3 regions of the Pseudomonas sp. HP_08 genome follow, and region 3 is predicted to be linked to each of the others. Evidence: riboswitches for the same ligand, from Rfam matches in the RefSeq annotation. Region 3 holds a riboswitch; each other region holds the start of a gene.
What was found. Region 3 has a riboswitch for cobalamin ahead of cobO (cob(I)yrinic acid a,c-diamide adenosyltransferase). Riboswitches for the same ligand answer to the same signal wherever they lie in the genome.
Positions count from the first base shown of each region.

Region 1: linked by a shared signal. The riboswitch ahead of ACYAS9_RS27755 (CbtB domain-containing protein) and the one ahead of cobO (cob(I)yrinic acid a,c-diamide adenosyltransferase) in region 3 are both predicted to bind cobalamin.
Region 2: linked by a shared signal. The riboswitch ahead of ACYAS9_RS29250 (ABC transporter substrate-binding protein) and the one ahead of cobO (cob(I)yrinic acid a,c-diamide adenosyltransferase) in region 3 are both predicted to bind cobalamin.

Region 1 is NZ_JBTOQC010000051.1:269,926-274,618, forward strand. Features, by position in the region: gene nfuA (Fe-S biogenesis protein NfuA) at 1-391, shown strand, start outside; gene cobM (precorrin-4 C(11)-methyltransferase) at 516-1,262, opposite strand; gene ACYAS9_RS27745 (cobalamin biosynthesis protein) at 1,296-1,721, opposite strand; gene ACYAS9_RS27750 (CbtA family protein) at 1,705-2,406, opposite strand; gene ACYAS9_RS27755 (CbtB domain-containing protein) at 2,418-2,603, opposite strand; cobalamin riboswitch at 2,709-2,925, opposite strand; cobalamin riboswitch at 2,982-3,172, shown strand; gene cobW (cobalamin biosynthesis protein CobW) at 3,267-4,331, shown strand; gene cobN (cobaltochelatase subunit CobN) at 4,335-4,693, shown strand, end outside.
Region 2 is NZ_JBTOQC010000053.1:45,522-50,214, forward strand. Features, by position in the region: gene ACYAS9_RS29240 (ABC transporter ATP-binding protein/permease) at 1-1,370, shown strand, start outside; gene ACYAS9_RS29245 (FadR/GntR family transcriptional regulator) at 1,792-2,508, shown strand; cobalamin riboswitch at 2,527-2,723, shown strand; gene ACYAS9_RS29250 (ABC transporter substrate-binding protein) at 2,866-3,879, shown strand; gene ACYAS9_RS29255 (FecCD family ABC transporter permease) at 3,876-4,693, shown strand, end outside.
Region 3 is NZ_JBTOQC010000003.1:178,610-183,302, forward strand. Features, by position in the region: gene bluB (5,6-dimethylbenzimidazole synthase) at 1-120, opposite strand, end outside; gene ACYAS9_RS04875 (cobyrinate a,c-diamide synthase) at 117-1,415, opposite strand; gene cobO (cob(I)yrinic acid a,c-diamide adenosyltransferase) at 1,412-2,023, opposite strand; cobalamin riboswitch at 2,119-2,331, opposite strand; gene ACYAS9_RS04885 (PQQ-dependent sugar dehydrogenase) at 2,436-3,749, shown strand; gene ACYAS9_RS04890 (C40 family peptidase) at 3,771-4,313, opposite strand; gene ACYAS9_RS04895 (C40 family peptidase) at 4,386-4,693, opposite strand, start outside.

The DNA of each region.
Region 1 (4,693 bases), on a different contig from region 3:
CGACGGTTTCAGCGAGGCGTTTCTGGATGACGCCGTGGTTGATTACGCGACCGACCGCATGGGCGGCCAGCTGACCATCAAGGCGCCCAATGCAAAGGTGCCATCGGTCAATGCCGACAGCCCGGTCAACGAGCGCATCAATTACTACCTGCAAACCGAGATCAATCCGGGTCTGGCCAGCCATGGCGGCCAGGTCAGCCTGATCGACGTGGTCGAGGAAGATGCGCAGAACATCGCCATCCTGCAATTCGGCGGCGGCTGCCAGGGCTGCGGCCAGGCGGACGTGACGCTCAAGGAAGGCATCGAGCGCACCCTGCTCGAGCGCATCCCCGAGCTGCACGGCGTACGCGACGTCACCGACCATACGCAGAAAGAAAACGCCTACTACTAAGTAAGCAGCAGCGCTCCCCTGTAGGAGCGCGCTTGCCCGCGACCGGCTGCGTTAGCAGTCGTAAATTTTCAGCGTTTCCGAGATTTTGCGAGCGCTGCGCACTCGGTCGCGGGCAAGCGCGCTCCTACGGCCTGTACAAATGTGCGTGTCCCGCCCGGTACAGCGATGACTCGGCAAAATTGTCCGCTGCCAATACCCGCCCAACCAGAATCAACGCCGTACGCCTGAAGCCTTTGGCCGTTACCTTCTGCTCAATGTCCGCAAGCGTGCCCAGCACCCAATCCTGGTCCGGCCAGCTGGCGCGATGCACCACGGCAATCGGGCAATCGGCGCCGTAATGCGGCAGCAACTCATCGACAATCCGCCCGATATTCTTGACCCCCAAGTGAATCGCCATGGTCGTGCCGTGCCGCGCCAGGTCGCCGAGTGCTTCACCGGCAGGCATCTCGGTGCTGTCGGCAAAGCGGGTCAGGATCACGCTTTGGGCAATATCAGGCAGGGTCAGCTCGCTTTCCAGCAACGCCGCGCACGCCGCTGTCGCGGTGACGCCGGGGATGATCTGGAACGGAATATCCAGCTCGCGCAGGCAGCGAATCTGCTCGCCAATGGCGCCATACAGGCTCGGGTCGCCGGAATGGACACGAGCGACATCCAGGCCCTGTGCATGAGCAGATTTCATCAAGGCGACGATCTGTTCGAGGTGCAACTCGGCACTGTTGACCACTTGACGGGCGTTATTGCCTTCCAGCACCGCCATGGGTACCAGCGAACCTGCATAAATAATCACCGGGCAGCTACGGATCAGACGCTGGCCCTTGACGGTGATCAGTTCCGGGTCGCCGGGGCCGGCGCCGATGAAATAAACAGTCAATGAACACTCCGGAAGCTTGAATCAAAGCCGGCATTATCCGCCCCTTGATGGGCTGATTGCCAAGGCCAATGTCGCCTGGCGGTTTTTCCGGTACTCGATCAGCAGCCGGGAAGGGGCACCGCTCAACTGGCTGGCCATTGCCAGCGCGGCACTTTCGGCAACGCCATGACAGCCGGTGCGCTCGAAGGCGAGCGCCGAGCGATGGGTCAACTGGCCTTCATTTACCTGCAACTGCGCCGCACTGAAAAACACCAGCGGCAAGCCAAGCTGCCCGGCCAGTTGCCGCAGGCCTGGTTCGTCACGCTTGCTGTCGATAGAGGTCAGCGCACTGATCGCGCTGGTCTTCAGGCCGTACTCATGCAGGCTGCGCTCGATCAGGTCCAGCAGCACCTCGGCCGGGCAGCCTTGTTGGCAGCCCAGGCCGATCGCCAACAACGGTCTATCAGTATTGCCCGGCATGCCGGCCGCGACGGAACAGCCAGGCGCTGATCGCACCCAATGCTGCCCAGAACAGTGCATTGGTTACCAGGGAGGCGACGATAAACTGCGACTCCAGTGCTTCAGGCGCCAGGCTGGAATGCTGCTCCGGCTGTGGCGCGCCGATCACGTGCGGCACCACCAGCAAGGCAACACCCAGCAGCTTGAGCAGTGCGCCTCGACCGAAGACGATCAGCGCAAGACCGGCGGCCGTTGCCGCGGCGGTGGAAATCCACCAGGTCTGGCGCTGGCCAAGATCGGCCGCTGCGGTGCCCGGCAATTCCGGTGGCAATCCCAGCGTGGGTGCCAGAACAAATACCGCAAACCCGGCCAGTCCCCAGAACAGCCCCTGAACCGCGCTGCCCGGTGCGCGCAGGGTATAAAGCCCGGCCAGCATCAAGGCAAAACCCACGGCGACCACAAGGTTGCCGCCGGTGGTCGACAGCAGGCGCTGCCAGCCATCTTCCGGCGACCAGGCTTCTTCGTCGTGTTCATGCACATGCGCAGCAGCGCCCGGCTCATGGGAATGCTCTTGAGCGGCAGGCGCCTGCTCGAAGGTTTCTGCTTCAAGAATCAACGGCGTCAGCCACAGGCTTTGCACCAGGGTCAACAGCAGGGCCGCGAGCAGGCCGCTGAAACCGGCTGTCTGCACAATTCGCTTGAACATGGGTTCAGGTCTCAATGGCAAGGAAAGGCGGCGCTGTGCCGGGTGTCGTGCGCGGCGTTGTGCACGGCATCGATGTGCGAGAAGCCGGCGAAATACACCAGGCTGCAGCCGAGCAGAACGGCGCCGATGGCGGCGGTCAGGCGCTGGCTGAGGGTCGTGGGGGTAGCGGCTGAATGGCTGCTGCTGATGATCGACATGCTGCGTGCCTCTTGAGTGAAGGGCAGGTGTGAAGGGCAGGCATGCGCACGGACACCGGCCAGCGAACACGGGCAGGTATCGACTGCGCCCGCCCACCGCGGGGTGTCTGAATTCGATTGCGGGCCGGTCTCCGGGCTCGCGAGGGATGCTTGGAGCATCTGCCAGGAATCGCCTTCCCATGCCCGAGGGCACAGTGGATTGACTCCTCACTCGCTTACCGTTGCGGGGGCAGCACCGGACTTTGCGTCGCTTGAAAAACACAGACGCAGCACCGGTTTCCCGTTTCACCCTGTGAAGGGCACCCGTAACAAGGTGTGTAGAAGATCATGGGGCACGGCCAACGTCAATCTCGACATTGACCTGTCAGCGGCCACTGCGTAGCCTTGCGCCCTTGAGGTTCCTTGACCTGTACAGGCAAGGCTAAGACGGGAATACGGTCAAGCCGTAGCTGCCCCCGCAACTGTAAGCGGTCATGTTCGTCGCACAGCCACTGCGCAAGCGGGAAGGCGCGCCGGATGCCTTCAAGGCCACCGCCAGCCAGGAGACCTGCCTCAACCGAATTCTCACTACAACCGGGCGGGGTGATCCGGTGGCGATTCGCACTGTGCGCACGGCGTGCGGTGGTCGTCCTGCTTGCCCGCCGCATTGCCAAAGGGCATCCGATGAAAACTCTCGCCAAGCTTCCCGTCACCATCGTCACCGGCTTTCTGGGCTCGGGTAAAACCACGCTGCTGCGGCACATGCTCGACAACGCCGAAGGCCGGCGCATCGCGGTGATCGTCAACGAGTTCGGCGAGCTGGGCATCGACGGTGAAATCCTCAAGCAATGCACCATCGGCTGCACTGAAGAAGAGGCCAGCGGCCGTATCTTCGAGCTGGCCAACGGCTGCCTGTGCTGCACCGTGCAAGAAGAGTTCTTCCCGGTCATGCGCGAACTGGTCGAGCGCCGTGGCGACCTGGATCATATCCTGATTGAAACCTCGGGCCTGGCGCTGCCCAAGCCGCTGGTCCAGGCCTTCCAGTGGCCGGAAATCCGCAATGCCTGCACGGTGGATGCGGTCATCACCGTGGTCGACAGCCCGGCAGTCAAGGCCGGCACCTTCGCCGCTTACCCGGATCAGGTCGACGCGCAGCGCAAGCTGGACCCGAACCTGGACCACGAATCGCCGCTGCACGAGCTGTTCGCTGATCAACTGGCCAGTGCCGATCTGGTAATCCTCAATAAAGCCGACATGATCGACGCCGAAGGCCTGGCGGCGGTGCGCGCTGAAGTCGCCGAAGAGCTGCCGCCCGCGGTCAAGGTCATCGAAGCCAGCAACGGCCGCCTGCCGCTGAGCGTATTGCTGGGCCTGGGCGCCGAGTCGGAGCTGCACATCGACGGGCGCAAGACCCACCACGATCATCACGAAGGCGACGATCACGACGACCATGATCACGATGCCTTCGACTCGATCTCGATCAAACTGCCCGAAGCCGACGAAGCACGCCTGCTCGCGGCCCTGACGCAACTGGTGGTCGAGTACGGCATCCTGCGCGTCAAAGGCTTTGTGGCCATCCCCGGCAAACCGATGCGCCTGCTGGTGCAGGGTGTCGGCACCCGTTTCGACAAGCATTTCGACCGCGCCTGGCGCGCCGATGAAGAACGCGCCACGCAACTGGTGCTGATCGGCCAGGAACTGGACGCGGCCGTTCTCGAAGCGCGTCTGCACGCGGCACTGGCTGGCTGATCCATGCACCTGCTGAGAACCCAGCCCGGTGGTTTTGTACCGGACGACAGCATCGCCGACCTCGGGCAAACCCCCGCCGAGCTGGTGATTCTCTGCAGCGGCGACTCCAGCCTGGCCTTGCTGGCCGAGGCGGCGCAGCAACTGCCCGATGATTACCCGAGCCTGCGCCTGGCCAACCCGATGCAGGTGCAGAACCACGCCTCGGTCGACCTGTATGTCGAAGAGGTGCTGCAACACGCACGGATCATCCTGATCTCGCTGCACGGCGGCATCGGCTACTGGCGCTACGGCGTGCAGCGGCTGCTGGAACTGGCCGCGCGCGGTGTGCAGGTGATTCTGGTGCCGGGCGACGATCGCCCGGA
Region 2 (4,693 bases), on a different contig from region 3:
ATGCCTGGCTGGCCGGTCAGGCTTACTACCGTCTGGGGCTGACCGGCGAGCCGGATAACCCCGACCAGCGCATCGCCGAAGACATCGAAATGGTGGTCAACCGCAGCATCGAGTTGCTGGCGTCATTGATCATCAACCTGGCTCAGGTCGGCGCCTTTGTCATGGTGCTCTGGAACCTGTCCGGGGTCTTGACGTTCGAGCTGTTCGGTCAGGACTGGGTGATTCACGGGTATCTGGTGTGGATCGCCGTTGCCTATAGCGTGCTGGGCACCGCCTTTACCCATTACCTGGGACATCCGTTGCACACGCTCAATTATGAGCAACAGAAAGTCGAAGGCGACTTTCGCGCCAGCCTGCTGCGCAAGCGCGACCATGCCGAGCAGATCGCCCTGTATCAAGGCGAGGCGGTAGAAAAACGCCAGTTGCACCAAAGCTTCGAAGGCATCGCCCACAACTGGTGGCAACTGATGAACCGGGTGCGCACGTTGCAGTTCTTCACCCAGGGCTTTGACCGCGTCAGCCGCATCATTCCGGTGTTCGCAGCCCTGCCGGCGTATCTGGCCAAGACCGTCACGCTGGGCGGCCTGATGCAGATTCGCAGTGCGTTCAGTGCGGTGCAGGGTTCGCTGAGCTGGCTGATCGACGTGTACCCGCGCTTGATGATGCTCAGCGCCGCAATCGAGCGGCTCGGGCAGTTTCAACAGGCCATCGCCACCACCCGCTGCCAGGTGTGCGAGTGCCCGCGCGGCTCGGTGTTGCGCCTGGACAACCTGCAAGTGCAGTTGCCCAACGGCAAGCCGCTGCTGAAAAACCTCAACCTGATCGCCACGCCCGGCCAGTGGCTGCGCATCGAAGGCCGCAGCGGGCTGGGCAAATCGACCTTGCTGCGCACCCTGCAAGGCTTGTGGCCGTGGTATCACGGCTGCTGGCAATTGCCGGGCGGCAGCAGCCTGTTGATTCCGCAACAGCCTTATCTGCCCAACCTGCCGCTGCGCCAGTTACTGGCCTACCCGGCCAGCGTCTGCCCGCCGGACGAGCGCCTGAGCGAAGCATTGCAACAGGTGGGTCTCGGCCACCTGGCGGGTCGCCTGGAGGCGCAATGCGAGTGGGCCCGCGAATTGTCGGGCGGTGAGCAACAGCGCCTGGGCATTGCCCGCGTCTTGTTGTATGCGCCGCAAACGTTGTACCTGGACGAAGCCACCAACCAGCTGGATGAGCCAAGCGCCTGCCAGTTGTTGACGACGGTGCGCCAGGCACTGCCCAACACGCTGGTGGTCGGCATTACCCACCAGCCCGGTGTGGCGCGGCTGTTTTCACGGACGCTGGATCTGGAGGGCGGGCAGCGACTTCGAGGTATGACATCTTCGTGAAAATATCTCGGCCTTTTGCCTCTTTATCGACTCCGGCATGCTGAAAAACGCAGAAAACCTATAAAATTCATCACACAACCTATTGACACGGGCCGCTGCACAGACGAATAATCGCCACCAAGTTGTATGACAACATATAAATAAAGCCCTAATAATTACAAAATCAGCAGGCCGTCATGACCATTATCCGCACCCGTGTCACGCGACTACCCGATCCTGTCCACGCCCTTCCGGGCGAAGAAAGACTCCCCGCGTATACGCAGCGCATCGGCTGAACCCCGAGCGCAGCACTTTCTTTTTTGGAGCAGTCGGGTGGCCAAGGGCACCCGTCGCAGCGTTCAGTAGTGGCGACTCTGTTCGGCTTGCTGTTGCTCATTTTCTTCATCAATCGGCACCGGCGCGTGAGGATTTCCCCATCGACATGGAACACCCTTCTCCCGCCTCGGGCCGTCGCTCCAACCTGACCCGGCAACTGGTCGCCGAGCTCTCGCGCAAAATTCGCGAGGGCGAGATCAGGAGCGGTGAAAAACTGCCGACCGAGCTGGCCATCAGTCGTGATAACGGCGTCAGCCGCACCGTGGTGCGCGAGGCCATGTCGCGTTTGCAGGCCGAAGGTCTGGTCGAGACCCGCCACGGCATCGGCACCTTTGTCGTCGATGCCTCGCAACCGCGCAGTGTCACCGCCGAGCAGCCACACCTCGGCAGCCGCCAGGACGCTGTCGCCATACTGGAACTGCGCCTGAGTGTGGAGCCGGAGGCCGCCGCCCTCGCCGCCCGGCGCCGCACTCCGGAACAACTTGAAGCCATTGCCCAGGCCCTGCACCGGTTGCAGGTGTGTGCCCGCCAGGGCGGCGACACGCTGCAGGCCGACTATGAGTTTCACCGCCAGATCGCCCTGTGCACCACCAACAGTTTTTTCACCGACGTGATGAATCAGTTGGGCAGCAGCATCCTGCCGCGCATCGGCACCGGCTTCGGCACTCAACCGGTGCTGGCCGATGCCCAGGACCCGGATGCCCAGAGCCGCGAGCAGGAGCAGATCTTCACCGCCATCCGCCATCAGGACAGCGACACGGCCCGCGCGGCGATGCGTCTGCATTTGATCAATTGCCTGCAACGGCTGGCGACAAACAATTAGCGACTTGCTGGTTGATCGTTTACCATGCCGCCCGTCGGTTTCCGAGAGGAACTAACAGGGAATTCGCAGGCCGTGCCCGCACGCGCCAACAACGAAACTGCCCCCGCAACTGTAGGCATCGAGCCGCTCCATTGAGGTCACTGGGTCAACCCGGGAAGGCCGGAGCAAGGCGTAGACGTGCCAGTCAGGAGACCTGCCGACACACACTTTTACTGACCGGCGGGGTGTCCGGGAAGGACATCCGCGCACGCCTGTCGGCCGTGTGTCTTGCTGCCTCCTGCCGGTCGGGAAGCGGCCGCGATGTATTTCCTGCCTGTACACTGCGCCCCGCTTTTGTACGAATGGAGATCGCCTTTCATGTCACTGCCCCGCCTGGCCACCCTGTTTGCTGCTCTGGGCTTTTCCGGCCTGAGCCTCGCCGCGCCCACTCAGTACCCGTTGACCCTGGAAAACTGCGGCATGCCGCTGACCTTCGCCAAGGCACCGGACAAGGCAGTGACCATCGGCCAGGCCGGCACCGAGATGTTCTATGAGCTGGGCCTGGGCGAGCGCCTGGCTGGCACGTCGTTGTGGTTCAACAATGTGCAGCCGCGCTTCAAGGAACAGAACGACAAGGTCGAGCGCCTGGCCGACAACGACCCAAGCTTTGAGGCGGTGATCGGCAAGCGTCCGGGGCTGGTGGCCGTGCAACTGGAATGGATGGTCGGCAAACAGGGCGTGGTCGGCACCCGCGAGCAGTTTCATGACCTGAAGATTCCGACCTACATCATGCCGTCCGACTGTGAAGGCAAGGACAACCTGGTCGGCGCCGACGGCACGCGCCTGGAGCCGTTTCGCATCGACACCATCTACAAGAGTGTCGAGCAACTGGCGCAGATCTTCGATGTTCAGGATCGCGGCGAGCAGGTGGTCAGCGAGCTGAAGGCACGGCTGGCCAAGGCTCTGGCCAACGTTGACCGCAACAAGGCCAAGGATGTGTCGGCGGTGTTCTGGTTCTCCAGCGCCGACCTTGATATCGACCCGTACGTGGCCGGCCGCAAGGGCATCCCGGACTTCATGCTCAACAGCCTGGGCATGCGCAATATCGTCGAGTCCGATGAAGAGTGGCCGACCGTTGGCTGGGAAACCATCGCCAAGGCCAACCCGAGCATTCTGGTGATCGCACGCATGGACCGTCGCCGCTTCCCGGCTGACGACTACACCCGAAAACTGGAATTTCTCAAGTCGGACCCGGTGACGCGCAACATGGACGCGGTGAAAAACGACCGCATCGTCATCATCGATGCCGACGCCATGCAGGCCAGCCTGCGCATGTTCACCGGCATCGAAGAACTGGCCGACGCCGCTGACCGGTTCAACAAATCCAAATGAAAATCCAGGTCGTGCTGGGCCATGTGCTGTGGGTGAGCGTCGTGCTGGTGCTGGCGGTGATCGCCGGCGCCGCCATCGGCGAAACCCGCATCAGCATGGAAGTGGTCTGGCAGATCCTGGCCAATAAACTGTGGAGCGCCGGTTACCCGGTCGACCCTATCGATGAAGGCATCATCTGGAATTACCGCCTGACCCGCGCCATCGTCGCTGCCGCCTGTGGCGCCGGCCTGGCGCTGTCGGGCGTGGTGTTGCAGTCGCTGCTGCGCAACCCGCTGGCCGAGCCTTACCTGCTGGGAATTTCGGCCGGCGCCTCGACCGGCGCGGTGCTGGTGGCGTTGCTGGGCCTGGGAGCCGGGGCGATTTCGTTATCGGCCGGCGCGTTTGTCGGCGCCATGGCGGCATTCGCGATGGTCACCCTGCTCGCCCGTTCTTCCCAGGGTTCCAGCGCCGCCGGGCACATCATTCTGGCGGGCATTGCCGGCTCGCAGTTGTTCAATGCCCTGACCTCGTTTTTGATCACCAAGTCGGCCAGTTCCGAACAGGCGCGCGGCATCATGTTCTGGCTGCTCGGCAACCTCAGCGGGGTGCGCTGGCATTCGGTATGGCTGGCGGTGCCGGTGGTGCTGGCCGGCCTGCTGGTGTGCATGTGGCATCGGCGGGCGCTGGATGCGTTCATGTTCGGCAGCGATTCGGCCGCCTCGCTGGGCATTCCGGTGCGCCGTGTGCAGGTGCTGCTGATTACCTGCGCGGCGTTGATTACGGCGGTGATGGTGTCGATTGTCGGCTCCATCGGTTTTGTCGGCCTGGTGATTCC
Region 3 (4,693 bases):
CAACCGCGCCAACAGCTCGGGCGCTACCGTGCCGCCGCTGAAATGGCGCATGTCGCGGCGCTCGGCAATGGCGCGGTACACCGCAGCCCGCTCATCAGGGCTGAACTCTGCATCGCTCATGGCTTGAACAGCGCCGCCACCGCCTGGGGATTGGAAGGAAAGTAAAAATGCACGTACGAGGCCGTCAGCCGGCCCTGGCGATAAACCGCCTCGGCACCGCGCCCGCCATTGGGGCTCACGCCACGCGCAATCGGCTCAAGCCCGGTGCTGGTCAACGAATGGTGATACGTGTGGCCGCGCAGCAGGCCTTCGGGCAGTTCGACATTCTGCAAGGCCAGCGCCGCCAGGCGCTTTTGCATCACGGCCTCGCCCGACAGCAAGCCGACAAGTTCGGCCCGTACGCCTTGCACATCGGTCAGTGCATCAAGCAGATACAGCATGCCGCCGCACTCGGCCAGAATCGGCTTGCCGGCCGCATGGTGGGCGGCAATGGCCGCGCGCATCGGCTGGTTGGCGCACAGCGTCACATGGTGCAACTCGGGATAGCCGCCGGGCAGGTACAGGCTGTCGGCGTCGGGCAGTTGCGTGTCATGGATCGGCGAAAAGAAGCTCAGCTCGGCGCCCATATTGCGCAGCAAATCAAGGCTGGCGCCGTAGGTAAAGGCAAACGCCTCGTCACGCGCGATGGCGATACGCACCCCGGCCAGCAGCGGCTCGACCGCTTGCGGCTCGGGGGCAGCAAAGCTGACCGGCGGCGGCAACGTGACTTCGCAGGTGCTGCCCAAGGCATGGGCGGCGGCGTCCAGGCGTGCATCCAGATCGTTCAGCTCGCTGGCCTGCACCAGCCCCAGGTGCCGGCTGGGCAACTCGATGCCGGTTTCGCGTGATAGCGCGCCGTACCAGCGCAGGCCTTCGGTCAGGCTGTTTTCCAGCAATTGCGCGTGGCGCACGGTGCCGACCCGGTTGGCCAGGACACCGGCAAACGGCAGGTCCGGTTGATAGCGCGCCAGCCCCAGTGCCAGCGCGCCGAAGGTCTGCGCCATGGCGGTGCCGTCGATCACGCCCAGCACCGGCACACCGAAGTGCCGTGCCAGATCGGCGCTGGACGGCGTGCCGTCGAACAGCCCCATCACGCCTTCAATCAGAATCAGATCGGCCTCGCTGGCCGCTTCCCACAACAGACGGCGGCTTTCTTCGGCACCGACCATCCACAGGTCGAGCTGATAAACCGGCGCACCGCTGGCGCGCTCCAGAATCATCGGATCAAGAAAGTCCGGCCCGCATTTGAAGACGCGCACCTTGCGTCCCTGGTTGCGATGCAAGCGGGCCAGGGCCGCCGTTACTGTGGTCTTGCCCTGCCCGGAAGCCGGGGCGGCAATCAATACAGCGGGGCATTGGCGTGCAGCGTCACTCACAGCTCGATGCCCTTTTGCGCACGAATGCCGGCCTGGAAGGCATGCTTGACCATGGCGATTTCCGACACGGTATCGGCCAGCTCGATCAGTTCGGGCTTGGCGCCGCGACCGGTGACCACCACGTGCTGCATGGGCGGGCGCGCCTGCAGGTCGCTCAGGACCTGATCCAGGTCCAGGTAGCCGTGCTTGAGGGCAATGTTGAGCTCATCGAGAATCACCAGGCCGATGGCCGGGTCACTGAGCAATTGCTTCGAGACTTCCCAGGCAGCCTCGGCGGCAGCGATGTCACGCTGGCGATCCTGGGTTTCCCAGGTAAAGCCTTCGCCCATCACGTGGTAGCGCACCTGCTCGGGAAAACGCCGGAAGAACAGCTCTTCGCCAGTGCTGTTGCGGCCCTTGATGAACTGCACCACGCCGCACTGCATGTCGTGCCCCATGGCGCGGGCAAGCATGCCGAACGCCGAGCTGCTTTTGCCCTTGCCGTTGCCGCTCAAGACCAGCAGCAAGCCGCATTCGTTGGGGGAGTTGGCAATACGCTCGTCAATAATGGCTTTTTTGCGCAGCATGCGCGCCAGATGGCGTTCGTCACGTTCGGGGGATTGGTTCATCTTCAGCTCTCCGCTGGGGGGCACGCGAAAGCAGACGACAGGACAGCATCGGGCCGCAGGCGCGTAACCCTGTGCAGAGCATCGCCCGCCGTGATGCTGTGAAAAAGTGACAGGCCGGTCTCCGGGCTCATGAGCGGGACATTGTCCCTGGCGGTGCGCCTTCCCGGGACAAACCCAGTGGCGTCGGACACAGCCTTGACTCATCTACCGTTGCGGGGGCAGCGCCGGAATCGGATGGCTCCTGACCGGCTTCCCTGTTTCACCTTGCCAATCAATGATTGCCAGGCACCTGAAACAAGCGGCGAAGGGTAGAGGGTTGGGCAAACAGCGTCAAACAGTATTGGGATTGAACCTCCCGAGCGGGCACTTCTCTACTCTTTAACCTCCTCTGGTTTTGCGAGATAACCCCGGCATGTTCAGACTCGACCCGCGTTACGCAATCATTCTGCTCACCGCTGGCGGCCTTGCAGCCTGTGGCGAAACCTCCAAGCTGCAAGTCGCCGACGGCTTCGGCCCTGATCCGCAATTGCCCGAGCCCAACAAGACCCTGATCCCGACGGTCAATATCGCTCCGGCCATCGGCTGGCCGGAAGGCGGCAAACCGGTCGCCGCACCGGGCACGCAAGTGGTGGCGTTCGCCGAGGGTCTGGACCATCCACGCTGGCTGTATGCGTTGCCCAATGGCGATGTGCTGGTGGCCGAGTCCAACGGGCCGGCCAAGGAAAGCTCGGGCCTGCGCGACTGGGTGTCGCAGAAGGTCATGAGCCGCGCCGGTGCCGGCGTGCCCAGCGCCAACCGCATCACCCTGCTGCGCGATGAAAACCGCGACGGCATCGCCGAGACCCGCTCGGTGTTGCTGGAAAACCTCAATTCGCCGTTCGGCATCACGCTGGTGGACAACACCTTATATGTGGCCGACACAGACCGCCTGATCAGTTTTCCATATGAAAGCGGCCAGACCCGCATCAGTGCAGCGGCCACCAAAGTCACTGACCTGCCCGGCGGCCCGCTTAATCACCACTGGACCAAGAACGTGATTGCCAGCAAAGACGGCAGCAAGCTGTATGTCACCGTCGGCTCCAACAGCAATGTCGGCGAAAACGGCATGGACCAGGAACAAGGCCGGGCCGCCATCTGGGAGGTGGACCGCGCCTCGGGCCAGAAACGCATCTTCGCTTCGGGCCTGCGCAATCCCAACGGCATGGACTGGGAACCTGTGACCGGCAAGTTGTGGACAGCGGTCAACGAGCGTGACGAGATCGGCAGCGATCTGGTGCCCGACTATGTGACCTCGGTGCAGGACGGCGGCTTTTATGGCTGGCCCTACAGTTATTACGGTCAGCATGTCGACAAGCGTGTCGAGCCGCAAAACCCGGAACTGGTCGCCAAGGCCATCGCGCCGGACTACGCGGTAGGCCCGCACACCGCTTCGCTGGGCCTGGTATTCGCTGACGGCAAAACCCTGGCCGCGCCATTCAATCAGGGTTTGTTCATCGGCCAGCACGGCTCATGGAACCGCAAGCCGCACAGTGGTTACAAGGTGGTGTTTATTCCGTTCAAGGACGGCAAGCCCGCTGGTCAACCGATCGATGTGCTGACAGGCTTTTTGAACAAGGAGGAAAAAGCCCAGGGTCGCCCGGTCGGCGTGATCAACGATCAGCGCGGTGGCTTGCTGGTGGCCGATGATGTAGGCAACAAGATCTGGCGGGTGACCTCAACGCAATGAGGCGGGAACCGGCCGCTGCAATCAGCGGCCGTTCTGTGCCAGGTTTTCCGGGTGGATAATGCGCTTGGCATTCAGATAGGCTTTCTGCCAATACGGCTTGCTCAGGCTGTCGAGCTTGACCGTGCCGCCCGTGGCCGGGGCATGCACGAAGCGGCCTTCGCCGACATAGATACCGGCATGCGATACCTGCGAGCCGCCTGAGGTGGCGAAAAACACCAGGTCGCCGGTCTGCAGCTGCTCGCGACCGACAGTGGGCGCATTCATCACGATCATGTCGCGCGTGGAGCGCGGCAGGCTGATGCCGGCCATGTCACGGTAGACATAACTGATCAGGCCACTGCAATCGAATCCGGAATCGGGGGTATTGCCGCCCCAGCGATACGGCGTACCCACCAGGCTAAAGGCGCGGAACAGCACGTCTTCGACAGCTGCCGAAGGCACGGTGGCAGGCGCGGCCAGTACAGGGCGCTGAACGATACGGGGTTGCGGGGGCGGCGGCGCGCTGGCACAGGCACCCAGCAGCGCAGCAAGGGAAATTACAGCCAGGCGCAATGTCATCGACATAACCACAACTTCTCCATCCGGATGCGGCCTAGTTGCCGAAAGCAAAAACCCGGTCAGAGACCGGGCATCACGTCATTTATGGCGTTTGATAGTAGCTGGTTTCACGCTGGTCGAGGTCATCGCAGTGGTTTGTACTTCACCGGCGGCGGGCGCCATGACCAAAGCACGCTTGGCCTCGATGAAAGTCTTGCTCCAGTACGAGTCGTCCAGGCTGTCGATACGCACCCCACCGCTGCGGCGGCTGCTGGAGTGGATGAACTGATCATCGCCCAGATAGATGGCTGCATGGCTGACCCGACCGCGGCCGGCGGTGCTGAAGAACAGCAGGTCGCCTGGCTTGAGGTCGCGGCGTGCCACTTGCGGCGCATCGATATTGATCA